3 regions of the Xylanimonas protaetiae genome follow, and region 2 is predicted to be linked to each of the others. Evidence: predicted binding sites of a transcription regulator. Region 2 holds the regulator's gene; each other region holds the start of a gene.
The links. The regulator HrcA, encoded in region 2, represses chaperone genes, less so after heat shock. The targets are predictions, from matches to a motif close to TTNGCACTCGNNNNNNNCGAGTGCNAA.

Region 1 (9,718 bases), 1.7 Mb from region 2:
TGCTTGTCGGTGACCTTCTGGGTGCCCCAGTGGGAGAAGGGGTGGGTGCCGGCGCTGACGAGCTCGACGCGCATGGGGTCGGTGACGGCGCGCACCTCGCCGAGCGTGCGGACCAGGTCCGCCCCGGCGGCCGCGACGGTGTCGCACACGCCCGAGACGATCTCCACGGTGTTGCGCAGGAACTCCGGGTGCACGTGCGGGTGGCCGCCGTCGGGGGACAGGGCGCCGACCACGGCCGGCCCGGCCTGGCGCATGTCGCCGGAGTCGGCGTCGACGAGCGCGAGCTCCCACTCGAGCCCGAGGGTCGATCGTCGCGAGGCCGCGAACTCCAGCACCATGGGGACATGGTTCCATGCGCGCCGCCGCGGCGCGGCGGAGGGGCGCGTCCGGGCCCTCAGCGGGGCAGCGGCTCCACGACCAGCACCTGCTGGCTGCCCGCGACGCGCGTGAGCACGAGTGTCGCCTCGGTCGGGCCCTTGAGCGACAGCTGCGCGCGCAGCGCCTCGGGCGTCACGGCCGTGCCGCGCTTCTTGATCGTGACCCGCCCGACGCCGCGTTCCCGCAGGTACGCCTTGAGCCGCTTGACGCCGAAGGGCATGACGTCGAGCACGCGGTAGCCCGTGGCGATGGGCGCCTCGATCGACCCGGTGCCCACGGCCGCCGACGGACCCGGGGCGTCCGTGGTCACGTAGGCGATGGTCGGGTCGAGCAGCCGCCCGCCCAGCTCGGTCACCGCCTGCCCGACCAGCCCGGCGCGGATGACGGCGCCGTCGGGCTCGTAGAGGTACGCCCCGGGCTTGCCGACGGGCGGGGCCTCGTCGTACGCCGGGCCTGCGGCGTGCGCGCCCACGGGCACCGCGCTGCGCAGCGTGCGCGACCGGGTGGTGCCGCCCGCGGTGTGCAGCACCAGCGCGCTGCGGCCGGGCCCGTCCGGGGCCAGCGGCCCGAACCAGAGCCCGGCCTCGACGACGTCGCCGTCCACCGACACCCACTGCGTCTCGGCGTCGGCGGGCAACCCCTGGTGCGGGATGCCCGGACCCACCTTGACGCCGACGGCGGGCACCTGCTCGCGCAGCGCCCACACGGCGTCGAGCGGCGGGGCGTACGCGCCGGGGTCGAAGATGCGCTGGCCGCCGCGCGTGCGGCGGGCCGGGTCGGCGTAGACGCCGTCGACGGCCTCGGCGCGCAGGTCCAGCGCGAGGCCGTCCGCGCAGCGCACCTCGGCCTCGGGGAACGCGCGCAGGTTGGACGCGGCGATCGCGGCGGTGACCTCGTCGATGTCGGTGGCGAGCACCTGGAGCCCGACGCCGGCGAACGCGAGCGCGTCCGCGCCGATGCCGCTCGTGAGGTCCGCGACCTTCGTGACGCCGGCCGCCAGGTAGCGGCGGGCGTGCAGCGCCGCGACCAACAGGCGGGTGGCCTGCTCGACGCCGTCGGGCGTGAACAGCATCGCGTCGGCGAAGTCGCCGAGCTTCGCCCGGGCCTTGGCGCGCAGCCGCGACTGCGTCATGGCCGCGGCCGCCAGGTCGGGGTCCACGCCGTCGTCGCGCAGGCGCATGGCCAGGGCCATCGCGCGCTTCTCGTCGTACGCGGGGAGCGCCGAGAGCAGCGCCTCGCCCTCCGGGCTCAGCAGCTTGACCAGCGTCGACATGCTCAGGCGCTCCACGCGCCTATCGTCGCATCGCGCCCGGGGCGACGCCGCGGGCGTGGCCCGCGGCGGTCAGGCCTGGAGGACCGCCAGCAGCCCGTCCGCGACGCGCGGCGCGACGGAGAACACCGCCAGGTGAGTGGGCGCCTTGGCGGCGATCGCGGCCCGCAGCGCCGCGACGTCGCCCGCCGCGGACGACGTCCCGACGACGGCGGGTGCCGCGACGAGCTCGGCGGTGCCGAGGCTGCGCCAGACGGCGGCGAGCCCCACACGCGCCGCGAGCGCGTCGGTGACCGCGATGCCGTCGGGCTCCGGGCCGGGCGCGAGCCGCTGGAGCGTGCCCACCAGGCCCTCGGCGGCGCCCCACTCGACGTACTCGGTGAGGAACTCGACGGCGTCGGCCGCGGCCTCCTTGGCGGCGGCGCCGGCCAGCATGCGCCGGGCGCCGGCGACGGCGTCGAGGTCGGCGAGCGCCTCGGGGACGGCGTCCTCGAGCTGGGCGATCGTCTCGCGCACGTCCTCGCCGATCGGCGCCATGGTCACGGCGCGCGAGACGGCGCGCAGCGCCGCGACGTCGTCGGGGCCGAGCGGGAGCACCCGCCACGCCACCTCGCCGCCCAGGCTCACGGGCAGCAGGGCCGCCTTGAGGTCCGCGAGGGCGCGCTCGGCCTCGAGGCGCACGAGGGTGCGCTGCGCCTGCACCTGCGCGTGGTAGTCCGCCCAGTTCCGGGCGCTGGCGACGATCTGCTGCGTGTCCATCGGGGGACATGGTGCCCGGTCGGAGGGCCCGAGCGCCACGTGGTGGCCGACCCCGCCCGCCACGACGGCCCTCGCTTTGGCACTCGACTTGTCAGAGTGCTAATCGCGCTCCTAGATTGTCCATCAGCGCACGCGCGCTGTGCCGGCACCCGCGACGACGGCCAGCGCTGCGACGCGTCCTAGTCCAGCACGCACGACATGCGAAAGAGGAGGTCCGACGTGTCGGTCCCCATCAAGCCGCTCGAGGACCGGATCGTCGTCAAGGCCATCGAGGCCGAGACCACGACCGCTTCCGGCCTGGTCATCCCGGACACCGCCAAGGAGAAGCCCCAGGAGGGCGAGGTCCTGGCCGTGGGCGAGGGTCGCTTCGACGACAACGGCAACCGTGTCCCGGTCGACGTCAAGGTCGGCGACAAGGTCATCTACAGCAAGTACGGCGGCACCGAGGTCAAGTACGCGGGCGAGGAGTACCTGGTGCTCTCGGCGCGCGACATCCTCGCCGTCGTCGTCGGCTGACACCAGCCGTCAGACGCGACGAAGCCCTCTGCACCGTCCTTGGTGCAGAGGGCTTCGTCGTACCTCGGGTCAGCCGGTCTTCTTGGCGAGGATCGCCGCGCGCTCGTCCTCGGAGAGACCGCCCCAGACGCCGTACGGCTCGCGCACGCGGAGCGACTGCTCGCGGCACTGCATCATCACGGCGCAGGTGTTGCAGATGGCCTTGGCGGCCTCTGCGCGACGGCGGCGGGTCGAGCCCCGCTCGCCTTCAGGGTGGAAGAAGAGCGTGTCGTCGGCGTCGCGGCAAGCGCCCTGGTACTGCCACTCCCACAGCTCCATCACCGGGCCGGGCAACCTCGAGATCTCCGTCATGGCGGCCAACTTACAAGTTGTTCAGAAGTTGGTCAACGGTGTGGTTGTGCAGGTGGTGGCCCCTTGTGCCTGGCGCGTTCCCGGGGCCGTGCGCGGGAATCCGGCCAGGTTAGTTGTTCGACCAGACACAATCGCGCCACCCGACGTGGCGCAGTGGCAAGCGCACGACCCGGTCGGCACAATCGAGCCATGACTCCCACCAGGCCCGCCTCGTCCGGCAGGCCCAGCGCGCCGAGCCCAGGGCTCGCCGTCGCCGCGGTGGCTCGCCGGCTCGGGGTCGCCCCCGCCACGCTGCGCACCTGGGACCGCCGCTACGGCCTCGGCCCGTCGGGTCGCACGGCCGGCTCGCACCGCCGCTACACGCCCGAGGACGTGGCGCGGCTGCTGGTCATGCGCCGGCTCACGGTCGAGGGCGTCGCGCCCGTCGACGCCGCGCGTGCCGCGCTCGAGACCGAGGTCGACAAGCTCGACACCTCCACGACGACGCCCGGCCGGCGTGCCGCGGCGGCCCAGAGCGCGGCGAGCGCGGGCACGCCCGACGAGCCCGAGGGGCCGCGCGGTCGCGGCCACCTGCGCGCCCTGCCCGGGGGCGGCGAAGGAGCGCGCGGCGCCCACGCGACCTCGCTGCCCGGCGCCGCCCCGTCCACGATCTCCGCGCGGGTCGCCGCCGTCATCGACGCGGCGCTCGCCTACGACCAGTCGGCCTGCGACGGCCTGCTGCGCATCGGCGCCCAGGGCGACCCCGCCGCGTGGTGGACCCAGCTCGTCGAGCCGGCGTGGCTGCGCATCGCGCAGCGCACGGTGCTCGGCACGCCCGGCGAGGTGCCCGAGCTCGTGCTCGCCACGGCGGCCCTGCGCGCCCTGCGCGACTTCACCGAGGCCTTCGAGCAGGCCATGACCAACGCGGGCAACCCGCCGGCCAACCACCCGAGCCGGATGCGCAAGATCGTGCTGATCTTCGCCGCGCCCGACGAGGTGGTGCCGCTCGCGGCGCACGCGCTCGCGGCCGCCCTCGTGGCCCACGGGGCCACGGCGCGCGTCGTCACCGGGCCCGCGAGCACGCACCGCGCCGTCGAGCTCGTGACGATGGTGCGGCCCGCGGCGGTCGTGCTCGCGACGACCCTCGCCCGGCCCGACCTCGACGCCGTCCGCTCGGTGCACGACGCCTTCGCGAGCCTGCCGATCTTCGTCGGCCTGCGGCGCGAGAACGCGGCCAGCGAGCTGCCGCTCGCCCCGACCGTGCAACGCGTCCGGTCGTTCACGGGGCTGCTGCACGAGGTCCTCGCCGTCGTGGGGTAAGGCGGAGCGGAGCCGTAGCCTTGCCCGACGAGCGGGCTCGGGCACGGCGGGAGGGAAGCCCTGGCGGAGGGTGACGCAGGCCTCGGCCGACGCGGCTCTCGCCGCGTGCTGCCCCCGTAGACTTCCCCCATGACGGACGCTCACGATCCCTTCGCGAACCTCGGGCTCACGTACGACGACGTGCTGCTGCTGCCGGGCTACTCCGACCTCGCACCGTCGGACATCGACACGACGTCGCGCCTGACCCGCGAGATCTCGCTGCGCGTGCCGCTGGTCTCGGCGGCCATGGACACCGTCACCGAGGCCCGCATGGCGATCGCCATGGCCCGCCAGGGCGGCATCGGCGTGCTGCACCGCAACCTCTCGATCGAGGACCAGGCCCGCCAGGTCGACCTCGTCAAGCGCACGCAGACGGGCATCATCGACAACCCGGTGACGATCGGCCCGGAGAAGACCCTCGAGGAGCTCGACAAGCTCGCGGGCGAGTACCGCATCTCGGGCTTCCCCGTCGTCGACGCCGACCACCGCCTCATCGGCATCGTGACCAATCGCGACCTGCGCTTCACGCCCGTCGCCGAGTGGGCCACGACGACCGTCGCGGACGTCATGACCCCCGCCCCGCTCATCACGGGCCCGTCGACGATCTCGCGCGAGGAGGCCACCGTCCTGCTCCGCAAGCACAAGCTGGAGCGCCTCCCGCTGATCGACGCGTCCGGGCGCCTCGCGGGCCTCATCACCGTCAAGGACTTCGTGAAGTCCGAGCAGTTCCCGAACGCGTCGAAGGACGGCCAGGGCCGCCTGCTCGTCGGCGCGGCCATCGGCTACTACGGCGACGCGTGGGAGCGTGCGACCACGCTCATCGACGCCGGCGCCGACGTGCTCGTCGCCGACACCGCGCACGGCAACGTGCGCATGCTCATCGAGATGGTCGAGCGCCTCAAGAAGGACCCGGCCACGCGCGACGTGCAGGTCATCGGTGGCAACGTCGCCACGCGCGAGGGCGCACAGTCGTTCGTCGACGCCGGCGCGGACGCCATCAAGGTGGGCGTCGGCCCGGGCTCGATCTGCACCACGCGCATCGTCACGGGCGTCGGCGTCCCGCAGGTGACCGCCGTGTACGAGGCCTCGCTCGCCGCGCGGCCCGCCGGCGTGCCCGTCATCGCCGACGGCGGCATGCGCCACTCGGGCGAGATCGGCAAGGCCATCGTGGCCGGCGCGGAGACGGTCATGCTGGGCTCGATGCTCGCCGGCACGGCCGAGTCGCCCGGCGAGACGATCCTCGTCAACGGCAAGCAGTTCAAGGCGTACCGCGGCATGGGCTCCATCGGCGCGATGTCGTCGCGCGGCAAGAAGTCCTACTCGAAGGACCGCTACTTCCAGGCCGAGGTGGCGGACGACTCGCTCATCGTGCCCGAGGGTGTCGAGGGCCAGGTGCCGTTCAAGGGCTCGCTCACCACGGTCGCGCACCAGCTCGTGGGCGGCCTGCACCAGACGATGTTCTACGTCGGCGCGCGCACGATCCCGGAGCTCCAGGAGAAGGGCCGGTTCGTGCGCATCACGTCCGCCTCGCTCAAGGAGAGCCACCCGCACGACGTGCAGATGACGGTCGAGGCGCCGAACTACACGGGGTTCTGAGCGGACCTCGCACGGGTCCTGCGACGGCGCGTCGGACGACGGGGTGACCCGTCGCCCGACGCGGAGTCGCAGGACCCGTGCGTGTCACCAGGTCGCGTGCTCCACGGGCCACGCCGTCGAGGCGCCCGGGCCGTCGAAGCCCTGGCTCTCGCGCCATTCGTTGAAGCTGCGCGCCCACGTGTCGTGCGCGCCCACCTGTGCCGCGTGCAGCTCCTCCAGGCTCATGGCCCCGAGCACCGGGAACGCGCGCACCAGCGCGTCGAGCACGTCGAGCGTCGCGAGCACGTCCACGTCGGCGGCGTGCAGCTCGTCGGTGGCCAGCACCCCGTAGTGCTCCACGAGGTTGCCGAGCCGCCGCTTCCCGGGGCGGTACCGGTCCTGCCAGCGGTCGATCACCAGCGGGTCGAGCACGGGGGTGACCGCGCGCCCGAGCCGCTCCGGCAGCGTCGCGAGCCCGTGCCGGGCCAGCTCGGCGTCGAGCAGCGACAGGTCGAACGACGCGTTGTAGGCGACGACGGGCACGCCCTCGCGCAGGTGCGCGGCGAGCTCCGCGGCGATCTCCTCGAGCGCGACGGCGGGCGACGTGCCGTGTGCCCGCGCGTGCTCGGTGGAGATGCCGTGGATGGCGGCGGCCTCGGCCGGGATGTCCACGCCCGGGTCGACGAGCCACGTGCGCACGTCCGTGCTCACGCCGGGGATGCGCAGCACCACGGCGGCCGTCACGATCCGGTCGTTCGCGACGTCGACGCCGGTGGTCTCCGTGTCGAACCCGACCAGCGGGCCCTGGGCCCAGCCGGCCGAGAACGCGTCGTACGACCGCTCGCTCATCGGGTGCTCCTCCATCTCGACGTCCTTGGCGCAGACCTTGCCACGCACCACCGACACGCCCACCGCCACGCCCCCGCGCAGCGCCTCGGGCGGGCCGCGGACCGGTCGGGGATCGACACCAGAAGGGCGTGCGTGGCCTGCGCCGGTAGGCTGTTCGGGTGAGCAACGAGATCGAGATCGGGCGCGGCAAGCGCGGACGCAGGGCGTACTCCTTCGACGACATCGCCGTCGTCCCGTCGCGTCGCACCCGCGACCCGAAGGACGTCTCGGTGGGCTGGCAGATCGACGCCTACCACTTCGAGCTGCCGATCATGGCCGCACCGATGGACTCCGTCATGAGCCCGGAGACGGCCATCGCGCTGGGCCGGTTCGGCGGTCTCGGCGTCCTCGACCTCGAGGGCCTGTGGACGCGGTACGAGGCGCCCGAGGCGCTGCTCGCCGAGATCGCGGAGCTGCCCGCCGACGAGGCGACGCGGCGCATGCAGCAGATCTACGCCGAGCCCATCAAGGCCGAGCTCATCACGCAGCGCCTCAAGGAGGTCCGCGCCGCGGGCGTCACCGTCGCGGGCGCGCTGAGCCCCCAGAACACGCAGGAGCACCACAAGGCCGTCGTCGACGCCGGGGTGGACCTGTTCGTCATCCGCGGCACCACGGTGTCGGCCGAGCACGTCTCGGGCAACGCCGAGCCGCTCAACCTCAAGCGCTTCATCTACGAGCTCGACGTGCCCGTCGTGGTCGGCGGAGCGTCCACGTACACCGCGGCGCTGCACCTCATGCGCACCGGCGCCGCGGGCGTGCTGGTCGGCTTCGGCGGCGGCGCCGCGCACACCACGCGCGTCTCGCTGGGCATCCACGCGCCGATGGCCACCGCGGTGTCCGACGTCGCGGCCGCGCGCCGCGACTACCTGGACGAGTCCGGCGGCCGCTACGTGCACGTCATCGCCGACGGCGGCGTCGGGCGCTCGGGCGACATCGTCAAGGCCGTCGCGTGCGGCGCCGACGCCGTCATGCTCGGCGCGGCGCTCGCCCGGGCGCAGGAGGCGCCGGGCCGCGGCTGGCACTGGGGCCCGGAGGCGCACCACGAGCAGCTCCCGCGCGGCGAGCGTGTCGAGGTCGGCACGTCCGGCACGCTCGAGGAGATCCTCTTCGGGCCGGGCCGCCAGGCCGACGGCACCCTCAACCTCGTCGGCGCGCTCAAGCGGGCGATGGCCACGACCGGGTACTCGGACCTCAAGGAGTTCCAGCGCGTCGAGGTCGTCGTCTCGCCGTACCAGCCGCACTGACCGGCCGCTGCTCCGTCGCGCAGGGCCCGGCTCCCCGGACGGGGCTGGGCCCTGCGCCGCCCCCGGATGTCGCGCCGGGCTGTCAGAGCGCGTGAGTAGGGTGGCCGGCATGGACACCGGTGACGCACTCCACGGTCTGCCCGGGCTCGTCGACCCCGAGCTCCCCGCCGGCACCTACGCGCTGGAGCCCCAGGTCGTCGCGCCGCTGCTCGCGCGGCTCGCGAGCTCGCGCAGCTCGGGGAGCACCGGGCGTCGGCCCCGTTCACCGGCGCACCGCTCGTCTCGCTCCCCGTGTCGTCGCCCGACGACGTCGCCGCCGCCGTCGCGCGGGCGCGCGCGGCGCAGGCCGCGTGGGCGGACGTCGCGGTGCGCGAGCGGGCGCGGGTGCTGCTGCGGTTCGCGAAGGCCGTGCTGGACCGGCAGTCCGAGGTGCTCGACCTCGTCCAGCTCGAGGGCGGCAAGGCGCGCGCGCACGCGTTCGAGGAGGTCGCCTACGCCTCCCAGGTCGCGCGGCACTACGCCGTCGCGGGCCCCGGGTACCTGGCGGCCCGCCGCGTGCGGGGCATGATGCCGCTCGTCACGGGGGCGTCGGTGCACCTGCGGCCCGTCGGGGTCGTCGGCGTCATCGCGCCGTGGAACTACCCGCTCGCGATGGCGGTCTCCGAGGCGCTGCCCGCGCTGGTCGCGGGCGACGCCGTCGTCGTCAAGCCCGACCCGCAGACGACGCTGACGGCGCTGTGGGTGGCCGAGCTGCTGGAGGCGTGCGGGCTGCCGGCCGACCTCTTCCTCGTCGTCGCGGGCGGGGCCGAGACGGGCGTCGCGCTGGTCGACGCCGTGGACCACGTCGCGTTCACGGGCTCGACGGCGACGGGCCGCCTCGTCGCGGCGCAGGCCGGGCGGCGACTCATCGGCGCGACGCTCGAGCTCGGCGGCAAGAACGGCATGTACGTCGCGGCGGACGCCGACGTCGACGCCGCGGTGGCCGGTGCGCTGCGCGCCTGCTTCGCGAACGCGGGCCAGCTGTGCGTGTCGGTCGAGCGCCTCGTGGTGCACGAGGCGGTGGCGGACGCGTTCGTCCCGGCGTTTGTCGCGGGCGCCCGCACGCTCCGGCTGGGCGGCGGCCTGGACTACTCCGCCGACGTCGGCTCGCTCGTCTCCGCGGACCAGCTCGCGCGCGTCTCCGGCCACGTCGACGACGCGCTCGGGCGCGGGGCGACCGCCCTGGCGGGAGCCGTGCACCGGGCCGACGTGGGGCCGTACTTCTACGCCCCCACCGTGCTCGACCACGTGCCCGACGACGCCCTGTGCGCCCGGGAGGAGACCTTCGGACCCGTCGTGTCGATCCGCCGCGTGGCGTCCGACGACGAGGCCGTCGCGGTCGTCAACGACTCCGAGTACG
Region 2 (9,718 bases):
AGGGCGTCCCGGTGCCCGACGACGGAGCGCTGCCGGAGTGGGTCGCCGGGCCGCGCCCCGGCGCCTTCGGCGTCTACGTGCACGTCCCGTTCTGCTCGGTGCGCTGCGGGTACTGCGACTTCAACACCTACACGGCCTCGGAGCTCGGCGGCGGCGCCTCGCAGCACGCGTACGCGACGACGGCCCTGAGCGAGGTCGCGCTCGCCGAACGCGTCATGGCGGCCTCGGGCGTGCCCGCCCGCCCCGTCTCGACGGTGTTCTTCGGCGGCGGCACGCCCACGATGCTCCCGGCGTCGGACCTGGTGCGGATCCTGGGCGGCGTCCGGGACGCCTGGGGCCTGGCCGACGACGCCGAGGTGACCACCGAGGCGAACCCGGACTCGGTGACGCCCGAGTCCCTCGCGGCGCTGCGGGCCGGCGGCTTCACGCGGGTGAGCTTCGGCATGCAGTCGGCCGTGCCGTCGGTGCTGGCCACGCTCGACCGCACGCACGACCCGCGGCGCATCCCCGACGTCGTGCGCTGGGCGCGCGAGGCGGGCCTCGCCGTGAGCCTCGACCTCATCTACGGCACGCCGGGGGAGAGCCTCGCCGACTGGCGGACCTCGCTCGAGGCGGCCGTCGCGACGGGCGTCGACCACGTCTCGGCGTACGCGCTCGTGGTCGAGCCGGGCACCAAGATGGGCGCCCAGGTGCGCCGCGGCCAGCTGCCCGAGCCCGACCCGGACGAGCAGGCCACCATGTACGAGCTCGCCGACGAGCTGCTCACCGCGGCGGGGCTCGGCTGGTACGAGGTCAGCAACTGGTCCCGTCCCGGCTTCGAGTGCCGCCACAACCTCGCCTACTGGCGGGGCGACGACTGGTGGGGCATCGGCCCCGGCGCGCACTCCTACGTGGCCGGCGCGCACCCCGAGCACGCGGGCGTGCGCTGGTGGAACGTCAAGCACCCGCGGCGCTACGCCGCGCTCCTCGAGGGCGGCACGACGCCGGCCGCGGCCCGCGAGCTGCTCACCCACGAGGACGGCGAGCTCGAGCGCGTCATGCTCCAGATCCGCCTGCGCGAGGGCCTGCCGCTCGACGCGCTCACGGCGTCGGGCCGCACCGCCGTCGGGACCCTCGTGGGCCAGGGCCTCCTGGACGGCCGCGCGGCGCTCGGCGCCGACGGCGCGGGCCGCCGCGCCCTGCTGACCCTGCGCGGCCGCCTGCTGGCGGACGCCGTCGTCCGCGCGCTGACGGACTAGCACCGCACGGATCGGGCTGTTCAGCGGCGCGCCCTCGCCGGACCCCCGGTCGTTCATGTCCGGTTCACGTGGGTTGCGTAGAAGTTCGCCATGCGTACCTCTCTCCACGGCCGCCGCCCGGCGGCCGTCCTGGCCTGCGGCGTCGCCCTGACCGCCGCGATGTCCCTCACGGCCCCCGCCGCCGTCGCCGGCCCGGCGCACCCCGCCGCCCACGCCGCCTCGGGCGCGACCCACGCCGCCTCGGGCGCGGCCCACGCCGCCTCGGCCCATGCACAGAAGCCCGCCGCGGCCGGTCTCACCGCCGTCGCGGTCGAGGCCGCCGGCGACGGCACCTGGACCGTCTCGTGGACCGGCGCCGGGCTGCGCTCGGTGCAGGTCTACGTCGGCGCCGACGCCCGCCACCTCGGCAAGAAGCCCGCCGCCGTCGGGCGCGGGGCCTCCGGCGCGGTCACGGTGTCGACGACGGCGCAGCGCCCGTGGGTCGAGGTCGTCCCCGACACGGGCAAGGCCGTGCTCACCGCGTCGCGCGTCCTCGGCCTGGCGACCGCCACCAACGCGCGGGACATCGGCGGCTACCGCACCCAGGACGGCCGCTGGGTCAAGACCGGCGTCGTCTACCGCACCAACCAGCTCACGCTGTCCGCCGCCGACGCCGCGTTCGTGGGCACGCTCGGCATCACGGCCGACTACGACCTGCGCACGACGGGCGAGGTCGCGGCGGCTCCCGACGTCGTCCCCGCCGGCGCGCGCTACCGGCAGCTCGACGTCATCGGCGGCGACGTCTCCGGCGGCATCGGGGCCATCACGACGCCGGAGGCGGCCGCCGAGGCGATGCGCCAGGGCGAGGTCGCGTTCGTCGACTCCGGCTCCGCCAAGGCCGCGTACCGCGAGCTGTTCACCTCGCTGGCGCGCGACAAGGGCGCCAGCCTCTACCACTGCACCGCGGGCAAGGACCGCACGGGCTGGGCGACCGCCGTCCTGCTCACGGTGCTGGGCGTCGACGAGCAGACCGTGATGGACGACTACCTGCTCTCCAACACCTACTTCCTCAACACGCCCGCCGTGCAGGCCCAGCTCGACGCCATGGGGCCCTACCGCGAGGTCTATGCGCCGTTCATGGCGGTGGACTCCTCGTACCTCCAGGCGGGCCTCGACCGCGTGGCGCAGGAGTACGGGTCCATGGAGGCGTACCTGACCAAGGGCCTCGGTCTTAGCCACGGCACGATCCAGCAGCTGCGCCAGCGTCTGCTGTCGCCCGCGCCGGTGCCGGCGAGCTGACCTGTCACGCCGGACGGCCGGAGCGGCCACCCCACCGGGGTGGCCGCTCCGGCCGTCGCGTGCTACTTCACGAAGCGGATGCTGATCGGGTAGCGGTACGCCTCGCCGCGCGACGCCGCCATCGCCCCCTGGATGCCGAACACGAACGAGCAGACCAGCGCCGCCAGCAGGACCAGGAAGCCGACGAGCACGACGGTCAGGATCGCGCCGACGACGTACGCGATGACCAGCGTGATCTGGAAGTTCAGCGCCTCCTTGGCGTTGACGTCGACCAGCCAGCTGCGCTGGCGGTGCATCAGCCAGATGACCAGCGGGGCGAGGATCGCCAGGAGGCCCGCGCTGAGCACCGTCAGGGCGAGCGGCGCCCAGTGGGCGGCCGACGCCCAGCCGCGGGCCTCGTGCTCGGGCATCGGCGCCGGCACGTAGTACCCGCCCGGGGGCGGGTACTGACCGGGCGGGCCGTAGGGCGGCTGACCCGGCGGCGGGCCGTACGGCGGCTGGTTCGGGTCCTGCCCGTACGGTGGCTGGTTCTGGCTGTCGCTCACAGGCACCACGCTAGGGCTCGGCGACGCCGCTGTCTGCACCGATGTCACGCCCCGGGGTAGCGGCGCGGCGCCGGACGCGGAACGCTGGGGGGATGAGCGACCCCTACGGCCCGCCCCCGTCGTCCGACCCGAACGACCCCCGACAGCCCGGCCAGCCGGCCCAGCCGACGCCGCCCCGTACGGCCAGCCGACCCCGCCGGCATACGGCCAGCCGGGACCGCCCGCCTACGGCCAGCCCGGTCCGCCCGCCTACGGCCAGTACGCGGGCATGCCGTCCGCGCCGTCGGCCACCCCGTACGGGCAGGTGGCACCGCAGCTGCGCGTCGGCGACGCGCTCTCCTTCGGCTGGGCCAAGTACAAGCAGAGCTGGCCGGCGTGGGTGCTCTTCGTGCTGGTCTTCGCGGTCGTCTCGGCCCTCCTCTTCGCGCCGCTGGCCGGTGACCTCGTCGACTGGACGCGCCGCCTCGGCGACGAGATGCGTGACGCCGGGTCCACGTCGTTCGAGGTCACCGACTTCCGGTTCAGCGGCGGCGCCATCGCCCTCGCGGTGGTCGCCAGCCTGCTCGCCCTCGTGGCGCGGGCGATGGCCTGGGGCGCGGCGCTGCGCGAGGCCGACGGGGCCCGCGTGTCGCTGGGCCAGTTCTTCACGGCCCGGAGGCTCGGCGCGGCCGTGCTCGCCGGACTCGTCATCATCGTGGGCGACGGCATCGCCGGGTGGATCCCGCTCGGCAGCATCGCCTGGCAGGTCTTCACGGTGTTCACGCTCGCGTTCGTCATCGACCACGGGCGCCCCGTGTTCGGCGCGATCGGCGACAGCTTCCGCCTCGTGGGCAAGAACTTCGGCGCGGTGTTCGTCCTGCTGATCGCCCTCGTGGGCATCAACATCCTGGGCGCGATCCCGGTCGGCCTGGGCCTGCTGGTCACGCTGCCGCTGTCCGTGCTCGCGCTGGCCTACGCCTTCCGGCGCCTGACGGGCGGCACGATCGTCTGACGGGTAGGCGATCGCCTGACGATCGCCTACCCGGTCACGAAGTCGATGAGCTCCTCGACCCGGCCCAGCAGGGCCGGGTCGAGGTCCCGGTAGTCGCGCACGGAGCGCAGGATGCGCTGCCAGGCGCGGGCGACGTCCTCCTGGGTCTCGGCGGGCCAGCCGAGCGAGCGCAGGATCCCGCGCTTCCACTCGACGCCGCGCTCGACGACGGGCCACTCGGCCAGGCCCAGCCGTGCCGCCCGCACCGCCTGCCACACGTCGACGTACGGATGGCCGAGCACCAGCACGGTCCCGGCCGGCGCGCCGCGCAGCGCCTCGTCCGCGATGCGCCGCTCCTTCGAGCCGGGCACCAGGTGGTCCACGAGCACGCCGACGCGCCGGTCGGCCGTGGGCGCGAAGTCGCGCAGGGCGGCGGCGAGGTTGTCGACGCCGTCGAGCAGCTCGACGACGACGCCCTCGACGCGCAGGTCGTCGCCCCACACCTTCTCGACGAGCTCGGCGTCGTGCTTGCCCTCGACCCAGATGCGCGACCCGCGGGCGACGCGGGCGCGCTGCCCGTGCACGGCCACGGAGCCCGACGCCGTCCGCGTGGGCGGCTGCGGAGCGCGCGAGGTGACGGGCGGGGTCAGCACCACCGCGGCGCCGTCCACCCAGAAGCCCGGGCCGAGCGGGAACGAGCGCGTGCGCCCGTGCCGGTCCTCCAGCACGACGAGGTGGATGCCGCCGGACTTCTCGACGCGGACGACCGCGCCGACCCAGCCGGTCTGGACCTCCTCGACCACGAGGCCCGGCTCGGCCGGCTGGGGCCGCGCGGCGGGCCGGCGGTGGGTGGTCGAGGCGAGGGCGTCCGAGCCGTAGCGATCCTGCACGCCCGCGAACCTAGGACGGCGTCAGTGCCGGCGCCCCCGCGCCACGCCGCGACGGCCCGCACGGCCGCCCGGGCGGCTGGTCTCGTCGCGGTGGGCGTCCTGCGCGCGGCGCTCGCCGATCTGGCGACGCCGCTCGGTCTCCGCGGCGCGGCGTGCCTCGTCGGCGCGGAAGGTCATGAGGTAGGTCTGGGGGTCCATCAGGGGCTCCTTCGTCCCGGGCGGGCGATGGTGGGCCCGCCTGTGGTTCCGGCGCGTCACGGTGGCGTCGTCGCCGGGCCGGCGACCCTGCGCCGGCACCGCCCATCCTGCCAGCCGAGGGGGCCCCGCGCCCGCCTCTGGCGTGTGATGTTCGCCCAGGTCACGCAAGGTTTTCGTGCCATCTCGTGAAGGGTGGGTTCAGCGTTCGCGAACCCGCCGGCGCGACCGCCCGCACGGCCTGTGCCAGGCCATGCGGACGGGCGGTCAGGCCATGCGGACGGGCGCTCAGGCCATGCGGACGGGCGGTCAGGCCATGCGGACGGGCGTCGAGGGCGCGCGGTGGGTGAGCCTGCGGACCAGCGTCCGGGCACGGCGTCGCAGGCTCGTCGTCCGGACGAGGGCGGCGGTCTCGCGCCGCTCCGCGGCGAGCCGGCGGCGCTCGGCGCGCAGCTCGCGGACCATGAGGTCCTGGGCCAGGCGGCGCTCGCGCCGCGCCTCCTCGGCGCGGTGGAGCTCGTAGAACGTGAGGGGTTCCATGGCGGTGTTCCGATCTGCGTATGACATACCTGCAGCGTCGTCCCTGAGGTGCCGTGCGCGGATCGGGCAGGTTCCTTATCTTCCGCAGCGGGGACACCTAGGACGAGCCGCGGACCGCCTCAGTGATACGTGCGGGGCGCCTCAGCGGCACGACCGGGCCGCGTAGGATGGCACTCGCACGGGGAGAGTGCCAGCAACAGCGATCGAGGGGAGGGACCCGTGAGCGAGGACCGTCGGCTCGAGGTGCTGCGCGCCATCGTCGAGGACTACGTCGCCACGCAGGAGCCCGTCGGCTCGCGCGTGCTCACCGAGCGGCACCGCCTCGGCGTCTCGCCCGCGACGATCCGCAACGACATGGCCGCGCTCGAGGACGCCGGGCTCATCGCCCAGCCGCACACCTCCGCCGGCCGCATCCCCACGGACAAGGGCTACCGCCTGTTCGTCGACCGCCTCGCCGAGGTGCGGCCCCTGTCCAGCCCGCAGAAGCGCGCGATCGAGACGTTCCTGTCGCAGGGCGTCGACCTCGACGACGTCATGGGCCGCGCCGGGCGCCTCATCGCCCAGCTCACGGGCCAGGTGGCCGTCGTCCAGTACCCGTCGCTGCGCCGCTCCGGCCTGCGGCACCTCGAGCTCGTCCCCGTCGGGGCCGACCGCCTCCTCGTCGTCGTCATCACCGACACGGGCCGCGTCGAGCAGCGCTTCCTCGAGGTCCCCGCCGACGCCGACATCGACGACGGCGTGCTCGCCGAGCTCCGCACGCGCCTCAACGCGGCCGCCGCCGGCAAGCGCCTCGTCGACCTGCCGGAGTCGTTCGCGCAGGTCGCCACGCAGGTGGCGCCCGCGCTGGGACCGCTGGCGCGGCGCGTGGCGGCCACGGTCGTCGACACGCTGGACGAGCAGAACGAGGAGCGCATCGTGCTCGCCGGCACCGCGAACCTCGCCCGCGCCACCATGCGGTTCGAGCAGGGCCTCCAGCCCGTGCTCGAGGCGCTCGAGGAGCAGGTCGTCCTCCTCGGCCTGCTCACCGAGATGGCGCTGGAACCCGGCGTCGGACCCGTCACCGTGCGCATCGGGCACGAGGTGGGCCTCGAGGGCCTCGTCGAGGCCTCCGTCGTCACGTCGGGCTACGGCACGTCGTCCGACGACGGCGACGCCGTCGCGTTCCTCGGCTCGATCGGGCCGACCCGCATGGACTATCCCGGGACGATCGCGGCGGTGCGTGCCGTGGCACGCTACCTGTCGCGCGTCCTGCCGTCCTGACTCATCATCCGAAGAACCCACGAACCTGAGAAGAGCTGTGGCCGACTACTACGACATCCTCGGCGTCGAGCGCGACGCCACGCCCGAGCAGATCAAGAAGGCCTACCGCAGGCTTGCCCGCGAGCTGCACCCCGACGTCGCGGGGGAGGCCGGCGAGGAGCGGTTCAAGGACGTCGCGCGCGCCTACGAGGTGCTGAGCAACCCCGAGAAGCGCCAGCAGTACGACCTGGGCGTCGACCCGACCGCCCCGGGCGGCGGCGCCGGCGGCGGGTTCGGCGCGGGCTTCGGCTTCCAGGACATCTTCGAGACGTTCTTCGGCGGCGCGCAGGGCGCCCAGGGCCCCATCCCGCGCGCCCGCCGCGGCCAGGACGCCCTGGTGCGCATGGACGTCGACCTCGCCGGGGCCACGTTCGGCGCCAAGCGCGAGCTGCAGGTCGACACGGCCGTCGCGTGCTCCACGTGCGGCGGCAACGGCGCCCGGCAGGGCACCACGCTGCGCACGTGCGAGGTCTGCGCGGGCCGCGGCCACGTGCAGCGTGTCGCGCGCTCGTTCCTCGGCCAGGTCATGACCACCGCGCCCTGCACCGCGTGCAACGGCCACGGCACCGTCATCCCCGAGCCGTGCCCCGACTGCGCCGGCGAGGGCCGCGTCCGCTCGCGCCGCACGCTGACCGTCAACGTCCCCGCGGGCGTCGACACGGGCACGCGCATCAAGCTCACCGCGCAGGGCGAGGTCGGACCCGGCGGCGGCCCCGCCGGCGACCTGTACGTGGAGATCCGCGAGAAGCCGCACGAGGTGTTCGTGCGCCGCGGCGACGACCTGCATGCCACGCTGCCCGTGCCCATGACGGCCGCCGCGCTCGGCACCGTGCTGCCGCTCGACACGCTCGACGGCGCCCAGGAGATCGACCTGCGCCCGGGCACCCAGCCGGGCCAGATCGTCACGCTCAAGGGCCTCGGCGTCGGCCACCTGCACACGGGCGGTCGCGGCGACCTGCACGTGCACATCGACGTCACCGTCCCCAAGCCCGACGACGACGAGCAGGCCGAGCTGCTGCGCCGCCTCGCCGCGCTGCGCGGCGAGGAGCGCCCCGAGCCGCGCCTCGCCGCCGCCAACCCGGGCGTCTTCTCCCGCCTGCGCGACAAGCTCAGCGGGCGCTAGGGCATGAGCGAGCGAGTCATCGAGCACAGGGCGCCTCGTGCCTCGTGCGCGCACGGAGCGAAGCGAGTACGCGCATGAGCGCCCCGGTCTTCCTGGCGGACACCTCGCTTGCCGCGCACACGCCCGGCAGCACCTACGTGCTCGACGGCGCCGAGGGCCGCCACGCCGCCGTCGTGCAGCGCAAGCGCGTCGGCGAGCGCGTCGACGTCGTCGACGGCGTCGGGGACCGCCTCGTGTGCGTCGTCGCGGCGACCGAGGGCTCGCAGGTGCGGCTCACGGTCGAGGACGTCGTCAAGGAGCCCGCGCCCGACGTCGTTGTCACGCTCGTCCAGGCGCTCGCCAAGGGCGACCGCGACGAGATGGCCGTCGAGGCCGCCGTCGAGACCGGGGCCGACGCCGTCCTGCCCTGGCAGGCCGAGCGGTCGGTCGTCGTGTGGCGCGGCGACCGCGCCGCGCGCTCGCGCGCCCGCTGGGTCGCCACGGTGCGGGCGGCCGTCAAGCAGGCCCGCCGCGCCTGGGTGCCGCCCGTCGGCGACGCCGTCACGACGGCGCAGCTCGCCGCCCGCGTGCGCGACGTCGTCGCCGCGGGCGGTGCCGCGCTCGTCCTGCACGAGGAGGCGACGACACCGATCGCCGCCGCGACTCTGCCCGCGCCCGACGCCGCCGACCCCCGGCAGCTGCTCGTGGTCGTCGGCCCCGAGGGCGGCATCGGCGAGGCCGAGCTGCGCACCCTCACCGACGCCGGGGCGCTCGCCGTGCTCCTGGGCCCGCACGTGCTGCGCACCTCCACGGCCGGGCCGGTGGCGATCGCGCTGCTCAGCGAGCGTCTGGGCCGCTGGTCGTAGTCCCCTGGCGTACCCTGCCCGCATGACCAGCACCTCGTCCGCCGACGCCGACTGCCTGTTCTGCAAGATCGTCGCCGGGCACGTCCCGGCCGACGTCGTCGCCTCATCCGAGCGTGTCATCGCCTTCCGCGACATCGCCCCCCAGGCGCCCGTGCACGTGCTCGTCGTGCCCAAGGAGCACTACGGCGACGTCGCCGTGCTCGCCGCGTCCGACCCCGCGCTGCTCGCCGAGGTCGTCGCGCTCGCGGACGAGGTCGCGGGCGAGCTCTCCGACGGGCAGTTCCGGCTCATCTTCAACAACGGGCCGCACGCGGGGCAGAGCGTCTTCCACGTGCACGGCCACGTGATCTCCGGGGCGAGGCTGGGGTGGACGCCCGCGTGAGAGATCCCGGCTGCCCCGGCGCGGTGCGCCGGTAGACTGGCTGCCACATGTCTGCCACCCAACCCAGCGCGACCCAGCGCACCGAGCCGCCCGCGGTGCATCCCTCCGAGCACCGCATCGTCGTGCCCCCGCACGTCCCCATGGTCGCCCTGCTGGGGTCCCAGGACTCCGTGCTGCGCGCCGTCGAGAGCGGGTTCCCGAAGGTGGACGTCCACGCCCGCGGCAACGAGATCTCCGTGACCGGCCCCGCCGGCGACGTCGCGATCGTCTCCCGCCTCCTGGACGAGCTCGTCGAGGTGGTCGAGGGCGGCACGCAGCTCACGCCTGACGTCGTGCGCCGGTCGGTCAAGATGCTCGCCTCCGAGCTGCCCGCGCAGCGCCCGGCCGAGGTGCTGACCTTCAGCATCCTGTCG
Region 3 (9,718 bases), 960 kb from region 2:
CCTGCACCTCGGGGGTGCGGGCCAGCGCGTCGAAGCGCGTCGAGTCGATCGAGATGGGGAACGCCCCCGCGCGCACGTGCCGCGCCGGCCGCGACCGGTCGGCGTCGATCGTCACGATCGGGCCGCGCGTCGTGTGGTCCGTCAGACGCCGCACCGCGCGCACGAAGTTCGACGCGTCGCCGCCGCGCTGGAAGCCCACCAGGTCGGCGCCCAGCAGGCCCTCGACGATCTGCCGCCGCCACGGGAGCTGCTGGAACAGCTCCACCGGCGGGAACGGGATGTGGTCGAAGAAACCGATGCGCAGGTCCGGCCGCTGCTCGCGCAGCAGGCGCGGCACGAGCTGGAGCTGGTAGTCGTGCACCCAGACGACGGCGCCCGGGGCAGCCTGGGCGGCCGCCGCGTCCGCGAAGCGCTGGTTCACGCGGCGGTACGCGTCCCACCACTGCCGGTGGTACGTCGGCGTCGCGACGACGTCGTGGTACAGCGGCCACAGCGTGTCGTTCGAGAAACCCTCGTAGTAGCGCTCGATCTCGCTCGCGCTCAGCGTCACCGGGACCAGGCGCATGCCGTCCGCGTCGAACGGGTCCGCCGCCAGGTCCGGGGCACCCGACCAGCCCACCCACGCGCCGTCGGCCGCCTGCATGACCGGCTCCAGGGCCGTGACCAGGCCACCCGGGGACCGCTGCCAGTCCACACCCCCGCCGGGGTGGAGCGAGAAGTCCACGGGGAGTCGGTTGGCGACGACCACCAGGTCGTAGCGCCCGTCCTGCTCTTTGCCGTTCAATGGAAAACCTTCCGATCGCTTGACGATTCCAACCTACCCGGCCCGTTCCCGGGCGGCCCCGGTCGTCTGGCGCACCGCGCCCGGTGCGCGCGCGCCGGGCCCGACCGGCCACTACGGTTTCGCCATGGGCGACGTCGACGTCGAGGGAGCAGCAGCCGTGAGCACGGCGGACGCCCCCGGGCGCCTGACGGCAGGGACGGAGATCGGCGGCTACACGATCCAGGCCCTGCTCGGCAGGGGCGCCATGGGTGCGGTGTACAAGGCGGTCGACGGCGGCGGGACCGCCGTCGCGCTCAAGGTGCTGCACTCGCACCTCGACGGCGAACCCGTCGCCCGCCAGCGGCTGCGCCGCGAGGTCCAGGCCCTCCAGAAGCTCCGCCACCCCGCCGTCGCCCGCGTCCTCGACGCCGAGCTCGACGGCGACACCGCGTTCGTCGTCACCGAGCTCGTCCCCGGCCGCACGCTCGAGGCCGAGGTCGACGACGGCGGCCCCCTCGACCCCGTCGACCTGTACGAGCTCGCCGACCAGCTCGCCGCCGCGCTCGAAGCCGTCCACCTCGCCGGCGTCGTGCACCGCGACCTCAAGCCCTCCAACGTCATGGTCACCCCCCACGGGCCCGTCATCATCGACTTCGGCATCGCCGCCGCCCCCGCCGACCCGCCCGGCGACGCCGGCACCCTCACCTCGCCCGGCTTCGTCATCGGCACCCCCGGCTACCTGGCTCCCGAGCTGCTCGACGGCGGCGCACCCACCCCGAGTCCGACTGGTGGAGCTGGACCGCACTCCTCGCCTTCGCCGCCACCGGACGCTCACCCTTCGGCGTCCGGCCCACCGACCTCGTGCTGCGGCGCTCCCGCGAAGGGCGCGCCGACCTCGTCGGGCTCCCCGCCCGCACCGCGCGGGCGCTCGCGGGCGCGCTGCAGGCCGACCCCGACGTGCGCTGGGGGCCCACGCAGGTGGCCCGCGCCCTGCGGCGCGACTCCGACGAGGCGGCGTACGCCGCGCTCGAGGCGGGGTCGCCGCTCGCCGGGACGGACGAGGCGACGCAGCGCATCGCCGTGCACCCGGACGGCGGCACGAGCCGCTCGGCCGCTGCCGGCGCCCCGACCGGCGAGACGGCGGTCGTCGGCCCGCCCACCCAGCTCGTCGGCCCGCCCACCCAGCTCGTCGGCCCGCCCACCCAGCTCGTGGGGGCGCCGACGGCGCTCGCGGGTCCGCCGTCCCACGACGGATACACGCGCGCCATGCCCGTCGTCACCGGGGCGACCCCGGCCGTCACCGGGCCCATCCCCGTGGGCGAGGTGCGCTACCAGGCGTTCGACCACATCGCGGCCACCGCGGGCGTCCCCGACGACGACGCCGAGTCCGTCGAGCCGCTCCCGCCGGAGCCGTACGTCGCGCCGCCGCTCGCGCGGCGCAGCGGGACGGTGCTCGCGTTCCTCGTGCCGCTCGTCGTGCTGGGCGCCACGCGGCCCGTCGTCGCCGTCGGCGTCGCCGCGATCCTCGTCGTCCTGTGCCGCGTCGCCGGGCAGGCGTCGCAGGCCATCCGGGACCGCCGCGAGCGGTACGGCGCCGTGCGCCGCTCCGACGGGGTGGTCGCCACCGTCGCGTTCCCCTGGCACGCGATCCTGGGCGCCCTCGGGTCGATCCCGCAGCTGCTCGTCGCCGGGTGCGTGGGCGTGCTCGTCGTCGTCGGCGGGTACTGGCTCTTCGGGGCCGGGCGCGTGATCGTCATGCCGCGCGACGACATCGAGGCGCGGTCCGTCGGCGGGATGAACGCGCCCATCGTGTTCTGCGCGGTGCTCGCCCTCGCGACGCTCCTCACCGCGGTCGTGGCGTGGTTCGGGCCGGCCGGCGAGACCGGGCGCCGCGGCGCGCGGGCGCTGCTGAACACGTTCGCGCCGGGCTGGATCGGGGCCGCCGTCGTCATCGTGGCGTGCCTCGTCGGCGCCTGGCTGCTGGCCCGCTCGCTGCTCGAGGTGCCGCCCGTGATCCACTGGTGGCCGCTCGACGGGCCACCGTCGCTCTAGCGACCCTCCGCGTCCAGGTCCCGCCGCTAGGCTGACCGTCGGCCGCCCGACCGGGGCGGCCGCGACCAGTCATGCTCGACCAGCCGAAGGATCGCGATGTCGACCAGCCCGAACCAGTCCAAGGCTCAGCGCCGGGAGGCCGCCCGCGCGCAGGCGCTGGCGCTCAAGAAGAAGCAGGAGGCGGCCGACAGGCGCGCCCGCCTGATCACCATGAGCGTGCTCGGCGTCGTCCTCGTCGCGCTCGTCGCGATCGTCGCGTGGCTGTTCATCCGCGACCACAACAACAACGCCGCCGACGCCGTCGACGAGAACCTCCCGCTGTCGGAGGTCGTCGACGTCCCGGGCACGGCGGGCGACGACGCCGGCATCCTGATCGCCCAGGACCGCTCCGCGGGCGGCACCGCCAACCCCGACGTGCCGACGGTGGGCATCTACTTCGACTACATGTGCCCGATCTGCGGCCAGTTCGAGACGGTCAACAAGGACGCGCTCGAGGCCTTCCTGGCGGACGGCACGGCCAACGTCCAGCTCTTCCCGGTCTCGATCCTCGACCGCGTCTCCCAGGGCACGGCGTACTCGACGCGCGCCGCGTCGGCCGCCGCCTGGGTGGCCGACCGCGCCCCCGCCCGCTTCCTCGACTTCCACGAGGCGCTCTTCGCCAACGAGCCCGAGGAGCAGACCGCCGGCCACACCAACGCGGAGATCGCGGACCTGGCCCGCCAGGCGGGCGTCCCCGACGACGTCGCCGCCGGCATCGAGTCGGGCGAGGCGCGCCGCACGTTCGGGCAGTGGGTCACCTCGGCCACGCAGGCCGCGACGAACAACGACGCCCTGGCCAACGCGCAGGGCGGCTTCGGCACGCCGACGATCACGATCGACGGCGTCCGCTGGGACGGCGACTGGAGAGTCGCGGGCGCCCTCGCGCAGGCCGTCGCGGACGCGACGAAGTGACGCGCTGACCGCCGGAAGGCGACGACGCGGGCGGGGATCGGTAGTCTGATCCCCGCCCGCGTGCCGTCTCGGCGGTCCCGCATGCATGCCGCCTTAGCTCAGTTGGTAGAGCGTTTGCCTTGTAAGCATTGCGTCACGGGTTCGAGTCCCGTAGGCGGCTCCGGAAGCCTCCGGTCTGGTCTCGCACCAGGTCGGGGGCATTTCCTTGCCCTCAGGGGTTGACACGCCACAGTCGGATCGAACTAGCGTTCGATCCATGATGACGTGCGAGGCATGCGGTGCGATCCTCTCCGGGCGCCAGAAGCGGTTTTGCGGGAATGCATGCCAGCGACAGGAGGAGCGGCGACGAAAGACGGACGACTGGCTCCGGACGGGAGAGGCGCCGTGGGCTGGATCGACACGGCGGCACTACATCCGCCTGTACCTCATGGACGAGCAGCAGGGCCGGTGCGCCATCTGCGAGCGTCCGAACGAGTGGCAGGGCACGCATCTCGCCTTCGTGCTCGACCACGTCGACGGTGACGCCTCGAACAACCGCCGCGAGAACCTCCGTCTCGTCTGCCCGAACTGCGACAGCCAGCTCCCGACGTTCAAGAGCCGTAACCGCGGCAACGGCCGGGCGTGGCGGCAGCAGCGCTACGCAGACGGCAAGTCGTACTGAGACGCCGAAGGCCGGGACCACACGGTCCCGGCCTTCGCCGCGGCTCGGTCAGAAGTCGTCGTCCTGCGGAGGCGTCGGCTCCCAGGGCTGCGGCTGCTCCGTGCGGGCGTCCGGGTCGGCCGGGTGCTCGGCGTGGTGCGCCGGCGGGGTCTCGGTGTCCAGCGGGGCGGTCTCGGCATCGTCGTCGTGCCCGATCTGCGCGGCCTCCTTGCTGACCCACTTGGCCGCGCTGCTGCCCAGGGCCGCCGCGGCGGCGCCGACGCCGAGCGCGCCGCCCAGGATCTTGTCGGACGGCTTGTCGCCCGCGCTGAGCTCGGAGGACTTCTTGTCAGCGGCGTCGCGCACGTCCTCGCCCCATCCGGCGACCTTCTCGGCGCCGGACGCGATCGCCGGGGCGACCTTGTCCTCCCAGGCGGGGACGACCTTCTCCTCCCAGGCAGGCTTGACCTTCTCCTCCCAGGTGGGCTTGATCGCCTCGAGCCCTTCCTCGATCGCCTTGCGCACGGACTCGGCGACGTTGCCCGCCGCGTCGGCGATCTTGTCGGCCGTGCTGCGGTCGTGCTGCTCGCTCATCGGAGCCTCCTCAGGGTTGCCGCCAGCCTAGTCACGCGTCTCGGGCCAGCGCACCGGCTGCGGCCACTTCGGGGCGCGGCCGTCGCCGCTGGAGGTGTGCGTGAGGCGGCGCCTGACCCACGGCACCACGTGCTCGCGGGCCCATTCGGCGTCGGCCTTGGCCTTGGCCGTGAGCGGCACGGGCGGCGCGGGCGGCAGGGGCACGTCGTAGCCGGCGTCCTCGGGCGGCAGGTGCAGCCCGACGAGGGCCGCGTTCATGACGCGGCGGTGCCCCTCGGGGGTCAGGTGCAGGCGGTCCTCGGCCCACAGGCGCAGGTCGAAGAGCGACCGCATGCCCCACAGGTCCAGCACGGACGCACCGTGCCGCTGCGCGATCGTCCACACGTTCGCGTTGTAGGTGCCGGTGCGGCCGCGTGTGAAGCTGAGCGCCCCGCCGGCCTTGAAGCCGGCGCCCAGCAGCACGTCCGCCCCCGCGGCACGCAGCCGCGCGACGGCGCCCTCGAGCGCCTCCGAGATCTCGTCGACGTCGACGCCGGGGCGCAGGATGTCGTTGCCGCCGCCGATCAGGGAGACCAGGTCGGCCTTCGCGTCGATCGCGACGTCCACCTGCTCGTCGATGATCTGGTGCAGCAGCCGCCCGCGGATGGCCAGGTTGGCGTACTCCAGCGGCTCCAGCCCGGCGCTCACGCGCCGCGCCGAGAGGGTGTCGGCGAGCCGGTCGGCCCAGCCGCGCTGGACGGCGTCGTCGTCGACGTCGTCCGACGACGTCGGGTACGGGTCCCACAGCCCTCGGAGAAGGAGTCGCCGACGGCGACGTACCGCGTCCAGCGCGGGGCGGGGGAGGCGGCGGGCTCGGACGATGCGATCTGGGCGTCAGGAACTTCGCTCACCCGAGCATTCTGCCCCGGTGTCACCCGTCGTGGTCACGTTCCGGGTGCTCATGTCGAGGCGCCACGGCAGGCGCCCCGGCTACGGCAGGCGCCAGTCCACGGGCGCGCCGTCCTGGGCCGCCAGCAGGGCGTTGACCCGCGAGAACGGGCGGCTGCCGAAGAACCCGCGGTGCGCGGACAACGGGCTCGGGTGTGCGCTCTCGACGTACGGCACCGGGCCGAGCCACGGCTTGAGCGAGGCCGCGTCACGGCCCCACAGGATCGCGACGAGCGGACCGCCGCGCGCCACGAGCGCCCGGATGGCGGCCTCGGTCACGGCCTCCCAGCCCTTGCCGCGGTGCGAGCCCGCCGCCCCCGGCGCGACGGTGAGCACCCTGTTGAGCAGCATGACCCCCTGGTCGGCCCAGGGGCGCAGGTCGCCGTTCGACGGCGGCGGCGCCCCGACGTCGCTCATGAGCTCCGTGTAGATGTTCGCGAGCGAGCGCGGCACGGGCCGCACGTCCGGCTGCACCGAGAACGACAGCCCCATGGGGTGGCCGGGAGTGGGGTACGGGTCCTGGCCGACGACGAGGACGCGCACGTCGGCGAACGGCCGCCGGAACGCGTGCAGCACGTCGGCCCCGGCGGGCAGGTAGCCGCGCCCGGCGGTGATCTCGGCGCGCAGGAAGTCGCCCATGGCGTGGACCTGCGGCTCGACGTCGGCGAGGGCGGCGGCCCACCCGGGGTCGATGGTCTCGGCGAGGGGCGGCGGCGTCGTCACGACGGCGAGGCTACCGGCCCACCCGCCCTTTCGACGTCGTACCTTCTTGCGTTCTGGCGCTCAGAACGCAAGAAGGTACGACGTCGAAAGGCGGTGAATGACATCCGTGTCGTTCCCGGCCTACCCTGGAACGCATGAGTGAGATGCTGCACGCGGTGGAGGCTGCCGCGCCGGTCGTCCCGGGGCTCTCCGAGCGGGACCGCGAGATCCTCGCCTTCGAGCGGCAGTGGTGGAAGTACGCCGGCGCCAAGGAACAGGCGGTGCGCGAGCTGTTCGACCTGTCGGCCACGCGCTACTACCAGGTGCTCAACGCCCTCATCGACACCCCGGAGGCGCTCGCCGCCGACCCGATGCTCGTCAAGCGCCTGCGGCGCCTGCGCGCCACGCGGCAGCGGGCACGTTCTGCGCGGCGGCTGTCCGACGGTGGCGCCTGAACCTCCTCAGGGCCCAGCGCGAGCCGCTACCCTGTCCGGCGTGAGCCGCAGCCAGTACCCGTACCCGCCCGACGAGTTCGACGTCCGCAGCCCCGACGACTCGCCCGTGGGCGTGCACCGCGCGCCGCGCAGCACGTGGAGCGGGCTCTGGCCGTTCCTGCTCGTCGCGGTGATCGCCGTGGCCGTCGCCGTCGGTGGCGTCATGTTCCTCTCGCGCGACAACGGCACGGCCGACGACGCGGGCGGCGCCACGGACACCAACGCGACGGCGCCTGCCGAGGACGGCACGGCCGACGCCCCCGCGGACGGGACCGACGCCCCGGCCGACGGCGCCTCGCCGCCCGCGGACACGACCTCCCCGCCCGCCGCCGACCCGGCCGCGGACCTCACGACCCTGCTCGCCGCGGCGAACCTCGACGCCCACGTGCGCGTGCTCAACGACTCCGGCATCTCGGGCGAGGCCGCCCGGGGCAAGACGGCGCTCGACGGGAAGGGCTTCACGCAGGTCGAGGCCGGCAACCCGCCGGCCGGCTTCACCAGCCCCGCGACCACGAGCGTCTGGTTCGCCGAGGGCAAGGACGACACGGCCAAGGCCGTGGCCGCGGCGCTGGGCATCCCGGCGGGGAACGTGTCCCAGCAGGCCATCCGCGAGGGCGACGTCATCGTCATCATCAAGTCGGCGCTCACCCCGGCCGGCTGACCGGCCCGCTCGCGCACCTGACGGCGCGTCACCCCTCGCGGGTGGCGCGCCGTCGGCGTGCCAGAGTCCGGAGCGTCCTGCGCGCCTGCGACCACGCGCAGGACGACGGCGTGGGCGGCGCGGGGTTCGCCCTGGGCGCACTGTCTTGCACTCTCCAGGGGCGAGTGCCAGAATCGCCGTTAGCACTCTCGGGTGTCGAGTGACAACGCCCGGCGCCGAGAGTGAACCTGATACAGCTGGCCGGCTGGTGAGGCCTGGGCCCGGTGCGTGACCTGAACGCCCGGACGCAGGCCGTCCGTCGCGGGCACCTGCCGGCCGCGCAAGCCATACCAGCGGAGGACACTTCCCCATGGCCAAGATCATTGCTTTCGACGAGGAGGCTCGTCGTGGCATGGAGCGCGGTCTCAACGCGCTCGCCGACACCGTCAAGGTGACCCTCGGCCCGAAGGGCCGCAACGTCGTGCTCGACAAGAAGTGGGGCGCCCCGACGATCACGAACGACGGCGTCTCCATCGCCAAGGAGATCGAGCTCGAGGACCCGTTCGAGAAGATCGGCGCCGAGCTCGTCAAGGAGGTCGCCAAGAAGACGGACGACGTCGCCGGTGACGGCACGACGACCGCCACGGTGCTCGCCCAGGCCCTGGTCAAGGAGGGCCTGCGTGTCGTGGCCGCCGGCGCCAACCCGATCGCCGTCAAGCGCGGCATCGAGAAGGCCGTCGAGGCCGTGACCGAGCAGCTGCTCAACGCCGCCAAGGAGATCGAGACCAAGGACGAGATCGCCGCCACGGCCGCCATCTCGGCCGGCGACCCCGCCATCGGCGAGCTCATCGCCGAGGCGCTCGACAAGGTCGGCAAGGAGGGCGTCATCACGGTCGAGGAGTCGAACTCCTTCGGCCTGGAGCTCGAGCTCACCGAGGGCATGCGCTTCGACAAGGGCTTCCTCGCCCGCTACTTCGAGACGGACCCGGAGCGCCAGGAGGCCGTCCTCGAGGACGCGTACGTCCTGCTCGTCGAGTCGAAGATCTCGAACGTCAAGGACATGCTGCCGATCCTCGACCAGGTCATGAAGCAGGGTCGTTCGCTGCTCATCATCGCCGAGGACGTCGAGGGCGAGGCCCTGGCCACGCTCGTGCTGAACAAGATCCGCGGCACCTTCAAGTCCGTCGCCGTCAAGGCCCCGGGCTTCGGCGACCGCCGCAAGGCCATGCTCCAGGACATCGCGATCCTCACCGGCGGCCAGGTCATCACCGAGACGGTGGGCCTCAAGCTCGAGAACGCGACGCTCGACCTGCTCGGCCAGGCCCGCAAGGTCGTCGTCACCAAGGACGAGACCACGATCGTCGAGGGTTCCGGCGACGCCGACCTCATCGCCGGTCGCGTGAACCAGATCCGTGGCGAGATCGAGAAGTCGGACTCCGACTACGACCGCGAGAAGCTCCAGGAGCGCCTCGCCAAGCTGGCCGGCGGCGTGGCCGTCATCAAGGCCGGCGCGGCCACCGAGGTGGAGCTCAAGGAGCGCAAGCACCGCATCGAGGACGCCGTCCGCAACGCCAAGGCCGCGGTCGAGGAGGGCATCGTCGCCGGTGGTGGCGTCGCCCTCATCCAGGCTGGTGCCGCCGCGTTCGAGAAGCTCGAGCTCGAGGGTGACGAGGCGACGGGTGCCCAGATCGTGGCCGCCGCCATCTCGGCCCCGCTCAAGCAGATCGCCATCAACGCCGGCCTCGAGGGCGGCGTCGTGGCGGAGAAGGTCCGCAGCCTCCCGACGAACTCGGGCCTCAACGCCGCCACCGGCGTGTACGAGGACCTGCTGGCCGCGGGCGTCAACGACCCGGTCAAGGTGACCCGCTCGGCGCTCCAGAACGCCGCGTCGATCGCCGCGCTGTTCCTCACCACCGAGGCCGTCGTGGCCGACAAGCCGGAGAAGGCCGCTGCGC

Region 1: groES (co-chaperone GroES) is a predicted target of HrcA. The motif match lies at 2,484-2,510, and genes of this name have one in related genera.
Region 3: groL (chaperonin GroEL) is a predicted target of HrcA. The motif match lies at 7,964-7,990, and genes of this name have one in related genera.

What each region holds. Positions count from the first base shown of each region.
Region 1 is NZ_CP035493.1:1,910,820-1,920,537, forward strand. Features, by position in the region: partial or broken gene ET471_RS08875 (glutamate--cysteine ligase) at 1-338, opposite strand, end outside; gene ET471_RS08880 (class I SAM-dependent methyltransferase) at 395-1,651, opposite strand; gene ET471_RS08885 (hypothetical protein) at 1,721-2,407, opposite strand; gene groES (co-chaperone GroES) at 2,627-2,923, shown strand; gene ET471_RS08895 (WhiB family transcriptional regulator) at 2,993-3,274, opposite strand; gene ET471_RS08900 (MerR family transcriptional regulator) at 3,464-4,573, shown strand; gene guaB (IMP dehydrogenase) at 4,703-6,208, shown strand; gene ET471_RS08910 (exonuclease domain-containing protein) at 6,293-7,036, opposite strand; gene ET471_RS08915 (GuaB3 family IMP dehydrogenase-related protein) at 7,195-8,319, shown strand; partial or broken gene ET471_RS08920 (succinic semialdehyde dehydrogenase) at 8,605-9,718, shown strand, end outside.
Region 2 is NZ_CP035493.1:3,613,537-3,623,254, reverse strand. Features, by position in the region: gene hemW (radical SAM family heme chaperone HemW) at 1-1,238, shown strand, start outside; gene ET471_RS16840 (tyrosine-protein phosphatase) at 1,329-2,516, shown strand; gene ET471_RS16835 (DUF4870 domain-containing protein) at 2,579-3,061, opposite strand; gene ET471_RS16830 (DUF2189 domain-containing protein) at 3,330-4,052, shown strand; gene ET471_RS16825 (DUF3097 domain-containing protein) at 4,079-4,921, opposite strand; gene ET471_RS18100 (hypothetical protein) at 4,943-5,119, opposite strand; gene ET471_RS16820 (hypothetical protein) at 5,426-5,656, opposite strand; gene hrcA (heat-inducible transcriptional repressor HrcA) at 5,876-6,916, shown strand; gene dnaJ (molecular chaperone DnaJ) at 6,954-8,078, shown strand; gene ET471_RS16805 (16S rRNA (uracil(1498)-N(3))-methyltransferase) at 8,153-8,923, shown strand; gene ET471_RS16800 (histidine triad nucleotide-binding protein) at 8,946-9,305, shown strand; gene ET471_RS16795 (PhoH family protein) at 9,353-9,718, shown strand, end outside.
Region 3 is NZ_CP035493.1:708,849-718,566, reverse strand. Features, by position in the region: gene ET471_RS03175 (bifunctional alpha,alpha-trehalose-phosphate synthase (UDP-forming)/trehalose-phosphatase) at 1-784, opposite strand, end outside; partial or broken gene ET471_RS18350 (serine/threonine-protein kinase) at 909-1,466, shown strand; gene ET471_RS18345 (serine/threonine-protein kinase) at 1,625-2,815, shown strand; gene ET471_RS03165 (DsbA family protein) at 2,912-3,766, shown strand; tRNA gene ET471_RS03160 (tRNA-Thr) at 3,854-3,926, shown strand; gene ET471_RS18140 (HNH endonuclease) at 4,194-4,427, shown strand; gene ET471_RS03150 (hypothetical protein) at 4,476-5,000, opposite strand; gene ET471_RS03145 (SGNH/GDSL hydrolase family protein) at 5,028-5,687, opposite strand; gene ET471_RS18905 (hypothetical protein) at 5,684-5,890, opposite strand; gene ET471_RS03140 (uracil-DNA glycosylase) at 5,970-6,650, opposite strand; gene napA (nucleoid-associated protein NapA) at 6,785-7,084, shown strand; gene ET471_RS03130 (LytR C-terminal domain-containing protein) at 7,125-7,784, shown strand; gene groL (chaperonin GroEL) at 8,134-9,718, shown strand, end outside.